DNA from 2 places in the Actinomadura sp. 3N508 genome. Region 2 is predicted to be linked to the other one. Evidence: riboswitches for the same ligand, from Rfam matches in the RefSeq annotation. Region 2 holds a riboswitch; the other holds the start of a gene.
What was found. A riboswitch is a leader RNA that binds a small molecule or an ion and turns the genes downstream of it on or off. The one in region 2 is predicted to bind glycine.
Positions count from the first base shown of each region.

Region 1: another riboswitch for glycine. It lies ahead of gcvP (aminomethyl-transferring glycine dehydrogenase); the one in region 2 lies ahead of gcvT (glycine cleavage system aminomethyltransferase GcvT).

Region 1 covers NZ_JBIRAX010000006.1:303,921-307,324, reverse strand. Annotated here, with positions in the region: gene gcvP (aminomethyl-transferring glycine dehydrogenase) at 1-1,512, opposite strand, end outside; glycine riboswitch at 1,685-1,779, opposite strand; gene ACH34S_RS23145 (YbhN family protein) at 2,096-3,404, shown strand, end outside.
Region 2 covers NZ_JBIRAX010000001.1:438,044-441,447, reverse strand. Annotated here, with positions in the region: gene glyA (serine hydroxymethyltransferase) at 1-235, opposite strand, end outside; gene gcvH (glycine cleavage system protein GcvH) at 238-627, opposite strand; gene gcvT (glycine cleavage system aminomethyltransferase GcvT) at 668-1,780, opposite strand; glycine riboswitch at 1,946-2,041, opposite strand; gene ACH34S_RS01920 (RNA-guided endonuclease InsQ/TnpB family protein) at 2,172-3,389, shown strand.

The DNA.
Region 1 (3,404 bases), on a different contig from region 2:
CATCGAGCGGTCCAGCGCGACGTCCTTGTCCTGGAGCCTGCGCAGGTAGCGCAGCATCGCGGTCTCGGAGCGGTGCGCCTGGAAGACGGGGTGGGTCAGGTAGGGGCTCTCGCGGCGCAGCGTCTCCGGGATCGCCTCGGTCACCTCGGCGGGCTCGGCGGGCGAGGCGGCGCCGAACGCCTCCAGGACGGCGGTGACGTGCGCGGGAAGGGTCGTCTCGTCGCAGGCGATGCCGACGTGGTCGGCGTCGACGGGACGCAGGTTGATGCCGCGTTCCAGGGCCGCGTCCACCACCTGGGCGGCGCGTCCGGGCACCCGGGCCAGGACGGTGTCGAAGAACGCGCCGTGCACGACCTCCACGCCGCTCGCGCGCAGCCCGGCGGCGATCTCGGCGGCGCGGCGGTGCGCCCGCTGCGCGATCGCGGCGAGCCCCTCGGGCCCGTGGTAGACCGCGTACATGCTCGCCATGACGGCGAGGAGCACCTGCGCGGTGCAGATGTTGCTGGTGGCCTTCTCGCGCCGGATGTGCTGCTCGCGGGTCTGCAGCGCCAGCCGGTGCGCGGGGGCGCCGTCGGCGTCGACGGAGACGCCGACGAGGCGTCCGGGAAGCTGCCGCTGGATGCCCTCGCGGACCGCCATGTAGCCGGCGTGCGGGCCGCCGAACCCGAACGGGACGCCGAACCGCTGCGCGGAGCCCACGGCGATGTCGGCGCCGGACTCGGCGGGCGGGCGCAGCAGCGTCAGCGCGAGCAGGTCGGCGGCGACGACCGCCTGCGCGCCCCGCTCGTGCGCCTGCGCGATGACGGGCTCCAGGTCGCGGACGGCGCCCGACGCGCCCGGGTACTGCAGCAGGACGCCGAAGACGTCGCCCTCGGGCAGCCCGCCGGACAGGTCTGCGACGACGACGTCGATGCCGAGCGGGACGGCCCGCGTCCGGACGACCTCGATCGTCTGCGGCAGGACGTCCGCGTCGACAAGGAACGTGCCAGGTTCCTTCCGCTTGCTGACGCGGTGCGCGAGGGCCATGGCCTCGGCGGCGGCGGTCGCCTCGTCCAGCATGGACGCGTTCGCGACCGCCAGCCCGGTGAGGTCGCTGACGGCCGTCTGGAAGTTCAGCAGCGCCTCGAGGCGCCCCTGGGAGATCTCCGGCTGGTAGGGGGTGTAGGCGGTGTACCAGCCGGGGTTCTCCAGGACGTTCCGCATGATCACGCCCGGGGTGATCGTGCCGTGGTAGCCGAGGCCGATCATGGAGGTGCGGACGGTGTTGCGGGCGGCGAGCTCGCGGAGCCGGTCCAGCGCGGCGGACTCGCTCAGCGCGGGCGGCAGGTCCAGCGGGCGGGACGTGCGGATCGCGGCGGGGACGGCGTCGTCGATCAGCGCCTCGACGCCCGCGTAGCCGATGGCGGCGAGCATCCGCGCCTGGTCGTCGGGCGACGGGCCGATGTGCCGGTCGGCGAACGCGGCCCGCGGGTGCTGCGGCGCGGCCACGGGGGCGAAGAACTGGGCGGTCATGGAGAGCCTCCTGGCTGCTGCGGTCGCTCAGGTGCACCGCCCGGCGCGCGGGCCGGGCGGCGTCTCCCCCTCTGTCATGGGCACCTGAGAGCTTCACCCGCGCCGCGGGGTTTCCCCTTCGGTGAGCCGCCTTCCCGCACAGCGGGAAACGACGCCTGCTTTCCAGAGGTGCCTCGCCCGAGCGGTCCTTTTGCCTGAGAGGTTCCGGGGAGGTTGCCCCTTCGGCGCCCCACGCTGGCGGCGTGGGATCTCTCCCGCACAGGGTCGACGGCATGTCCTGGACAAACCCTACCCAAAGATCGGTTGCCGCGATCGCCTCGGGTCCCGCCGGGCCCCTCCGCCCGGGGCGGTGGCCGTACCTGCCAGTACGATGTGCAGTCCCACCTGGGACGGAACGGACCTCAGGCGACGCGGACGGGCGGGAGTGTCGAGCGGAGATCGTCCGTTGGATGGCGGTGGGCGGGGGTTGGAGGACGGTGGCTGCGGGGTGAACAAGGGACGCCCCGGAGGGCGCAGGTCGACGGCGCGCCGCCGGTTCTGGGACGCTGATCGCGATGGTGGACGGTCAGGGTGGCGGAACGGCGTGACGCCGACCCACGACGAGACGGTGCCCGCGCGGCAGGGCACGGGAGCCGGTGTGCCCGTCGACGAGCCCGCCCAGCCCGACCGGATCCGCCGCCCGGCCGACGCGATCCGGTTCGCGGCGTCGGTCGCCGGGCTCGCGGCGGTGATGCTGCTGGTCTCGATCGCCCAGGAGACCACGCACGGCCTGCACACCGACATCGCCGAGGGCGCCGCGCACGCGCCGCGGCTGCTGCTGTCGCTGGCGACGCTGGTGTCCAGCTTCGGCGTGCTGGCCGTCCCGATCGCGTTCGGGATCGAGCGGCTGTTCCACAAGGACGGGATGCGCGTCGCGATCGCGCTGCTCGCCGCCATGATCACCTTCGGGCTCACGGTCGGGCTGGACGACCTGGTGGTGCGGGGCGCGCCCGGCGGCGTCCTGGACTCGCTGATCTGGGGCGGCACGGAGACCGCGCCGGTGCACACCGACATCGCGCCGGTGATCGCGTTCGTCAGCGCGGTCGGGATGGCGGGCCGCGCCCGCTGGCAGGCCGCGACCTGGACGATGATCGGGCTGGCGGCGCTGACCGGCCTCACCGCGTCCTACGCCTCCGTCGCCGCGCTCGCCGCCACCTACCTCCTCGGACGCGCCATCGGCCACGGCACCCTCTACGTCGTCGGCACCCCGAACCCGCGCCCGCCGGGCCGGGCGGTGGTGGCGGCGCTCGAACGGCTCGGCCTGCGCCCGGAGCGCGCCGCGCGGCTGGACGACCCCGCCGGCGGCGCCGAGGAGACCCGCCGGTACGGCGTCGTCCTCGCGCCCCGTCCCAGGGAGGCGCGCGGCGCGCGGCTCCCGGTGGGACGCGGCGCGCACGGCGACTGGGACCTTGAGCTGCACGTCCTCGACCGCGACCAGCAGACGGCGGGCCTGCTGTACCGGGTGTGGCGGCTGCTGCGGCTGCGCGCCACGACGACCGGGCGGGCGCTGCGGTCGCTGCGCCGGTCGCTGGAGCAGGAGTCGCTGATGGCGTACGCGGTGGACGCGGCGGGCGTCCGGACCCCGCGCCTCATCGGGACGTCGGAGGTCGGCACCGAGGCCGCCCTGCTCGCCTACGAGCACGTGCCGGGCCGGCGGCTCGCCGACCTCGACGACGACGAGATCACCGACGAGCTCCTCACGGACGTGTGGCGGCAGTTCCGCGCCCTCCAGGAGGGGCGGCTGGCGCACCGGAGGCTGCTGGACGGCGCGGTCCTGGTCGGGGAGGACGGCAGCGCCTACATCACCGACCTGCGGGCCGGGGAGATCGCGGCGGGCGACCTGGCGCTGCGGC
Region 2 (3,404 bases):
CGATCGCGAGCTGCTCGGTGACGTCGACGAACTCGCAGCCGCCGTAGTAGCGCCGGCCGGGATAGCCCTCGGCGTACTTGTTGGTCAGGACGGAGCCCTGCGCCTCCAGGACGGAGACCGGCGCGAAGTTCTCCGACGCGATCATCTCCAGGGTGGACTGCTGCCGCCGCAGCTCGGCGGCGACCGCCTCGGCCACCTCCGGGTCGGCCGCGGCGAGCGGGTCGTGCAGGCGCACCGTCAGTCCTCCTCGATCAGCTTCTCGTAGGCGACGGAGTCGAGCAGGTCGCCCGGCTCGTCCGACACCCGGACCTTGAAGATCCAGCCCTCGCCGTACGGGTCGTCGTTGATGACCTTCGGCTCGTCCACCACCGCGGTGTTGATCGCGGTGACCTCGCCGCTGACCGGCGAGTACAGGTCGCTGACCGACTTGGTCGACTCGACCTCGCCGCACGGCTCGCCCGCCTCGACGGTGTCGCCCTCCGACGGCTGCAGTTCGAGGTAGACGATCTCCCCGAGGGCGTCGGCGGCGTGGGCGGTGATGCCGATGGTGACGATGCCGTCGTCGCCCCCCAGGCCGGACACCCACTCGTGTTCTTCGCTGTAGCGGAGCTGCTCCGGAACGCTCACGATCACTTCTCTCTTCTCATTGCGGGAGTTCCCCCGGATTTCAGGAACGCTTGTAGAACGGCAGGGCCACCACGTCCACGGGCTCGTTCCGGCCGCGGACGTCCACGGCGAGACCGGTCTCCCCGGCGCCGCTGTCGAGGTAGGCCATGGCGATCGGCTCGCCCAGTGTCGGGGACGGGGCGCCGCTCGTCACGACCCCGCACGGCGCGCCACCGGACGTGACGACCTGGTACCCCTTGCGCGGTGCCCGGCGCCCCCGCGCCACCAGTCCGACGAGCCTACGGCCCGGCGGGGTCTGCGCCACCGCCGCCAGCGCCGCCTTGCCGACGAAGTCGCCGGGCTTGTCCAGTTTCACGACCCGGCCGAGACCCGCCTCGAACGGCGTCGTCTCGGCGGTCAGCTCGTTGCCGTAGAGCGGCATGCCCGCTTCGAGGCGCAGGCTGTCGCGGGCGGCCAGCCCGGCGGGGACGACGCCGTCCACGCCTTCGAGCGTCTTCCACAGCCGGACGGCGTCGGACGCGTCCACGAACAGCTCGAAGCCGTCCTCCCCGGTGTAGCCGGTGCGGGCGACGAGCGCGTCGACGTCCGCGACCCGTGCGGCGAGGATCGCGTAGTACTTGAGGTCGGCCAGCGGGGCGTCGGTGAACTCTTCGAGAATCTTCTGCGAACGCGGCCCTTGCAGGGCGATCAGCGCGTACGAGGCGGACCGGTCGTCCACGGCCGCCTCGAAGCCCGCGGCGCGCTCGGCCAGCGCGTCCCGGACGACGTCGGCGTTGGCGGCGTTCGCGACGACCATCCACGTCGTGTCGGCGAGCCGGTAGACGATCAGGTCGTCGAGGACGCCGCCGTCCGGCGCGCAGATCATCGTGTAGCGGGCCTTGCCGACGGGCATCGCCGCCAGCTTCCCGACCAGCGCGTAGTCGAGCGCGTCGCCCGCGCCGGGACCGGAGAGGAAGATCTCCCCCATGTGCGACAGGTCGAACAGCCCGGCGCCGGTGCGGACCGCCTGGTGCTCGGCCGTCTCGCTCCGGTAGCGCAGCGGCATCAGGTATCCGGCGAAGTCCACGAGGTTCGCGCCGAGATCCTGGTGGACGTCGTGCAGCGGCGTCTTCCGGGCGGACGACGCGCTTTTCGCGGGTGGATCGGCGGGCATGGGTTCGGCTCCTTCGTCGCGGGCACGCGTGGTCCATCGTCCCACTCGCGCACCGGGCGTATCGGTGCCTCCCCCTCTGTCATCGGCGCCTGAGAGCTTCACCCGTCGCAAAGGACGGGCTTGCACCTTCGGCGGGGGAACCTGTCCCCGCTTTCCAGAGGTCGCCTCGCCCGTGCGGTCCGTGGGCCTGAGAGGTTCCGGGGAGGAGTTGCTCCTTCGGCGTCCCTCACCGGCTGCGAGGGACTCTCCCGCACGGGATCGTCGGCTGCCGGTCAGGCTAGCAGCGGCTTCGCCGCACGACCACCCACAGTCCCCCCACCGCGGGAGGAGGGTTCCTCCACGGTAATGACCTTGAGTGATTCTGTCGTATCCCACCGTTATGGTGCCGATCATGTCTCCCGCACCCGTGGGCCCGACCTCCGTGCAGGAAGTTCGGGGTCATGTCCGCTATACCTACCGGGCTCGCCTGTCGAGCACGGCCGAACGGGCCTTGCAGGCGGAATGGGACCGCTGCCGCTGGGTGTGGAACATGTGCGTGGAAAGCTCCAAGACCCTGCACCAGGCCGGTGAGAAGATCGGACCTGCCGGGCTGTGCAAACTACTGACCGGCTGGCGCGCCGAACACGGCTGGCTGCGCGCCGGGTCGAGCGTGGCGCAGCAGCAGACCATCCGCGACTTCGGGCGGGCCCGCGCCAAGACGATCAAGGACATCGCCGACGGCCTGCCGATGCGGCGGCGAGCCGGGATGCCCCGGTTCAAGACCAAAGCCACGGCGGCGCCGACGCTGAACTACCACCGAGGGGGCTTTCGGCTCAAAGACGGCCAGGTGCATCTGGCGGGAGGCATCGTGGTGCGGGTGGTGTGGTCGCGGGACCTGCCGGCCGATCCGACATCGGTGCGGATCTACCGCGACACCCTTGGCCATTGGTATGTCAGCTTCGTGGTCCCCGCCCAGGTTGCCCCGTTGCCTCCGGCGAACACGATGATCGGGGTGGACTGGGGTGTGAAGGAGATCGCCACCACCACCTGCGACGCGCACGACCTGCCGCACCCCCGGCACGGCGGCAAGGCCGCCGCCGGGCTGGCTCGCTACCAGCGGCGCATGGCGCGGCGTCGGCCCGCCAAAGGGCAGAAGACGTCCAAGGGGTATCAGCGCGCGAAGAAGCAGGCCGCCCGGGCCGCCAGGAAGGTCGCCCGGCAGCGGCAGGACACCGCCCGCAAGTGGGCCAAGAGTGTGGTCCGCGATTTCGATCAGATCGCGGTCGAGGATTTCCGCCCCAAGTTCCTGGCCAAGACCACCATGGCGCGCAAGGCGGCCGACGCCGCGATCGGCACCACCAAAGCGGCCCTGGTGGAGATGGGTCACAAACACGGCCGCGACGTCCGCCTCGTCAACCCCAGGAACACCACGACCGACTGCGCGGCATGCGGTGCGAGAACCAAGCACCGCCTGCCGCTCGGAGAACGCACTTACACCTGCACCACCTGCGGAGCGTCCCAGCCCAGGGATAAGAACTCCGCCCAGGTGATGCTGGTCAGGGCCGGTTTCGTCCCTGCTGGTGCCGAGGGTGTAAGACCGCAAGGCCCGCCGGGCCTCACGGCGACCTGAGCCAGAAATCCCCTG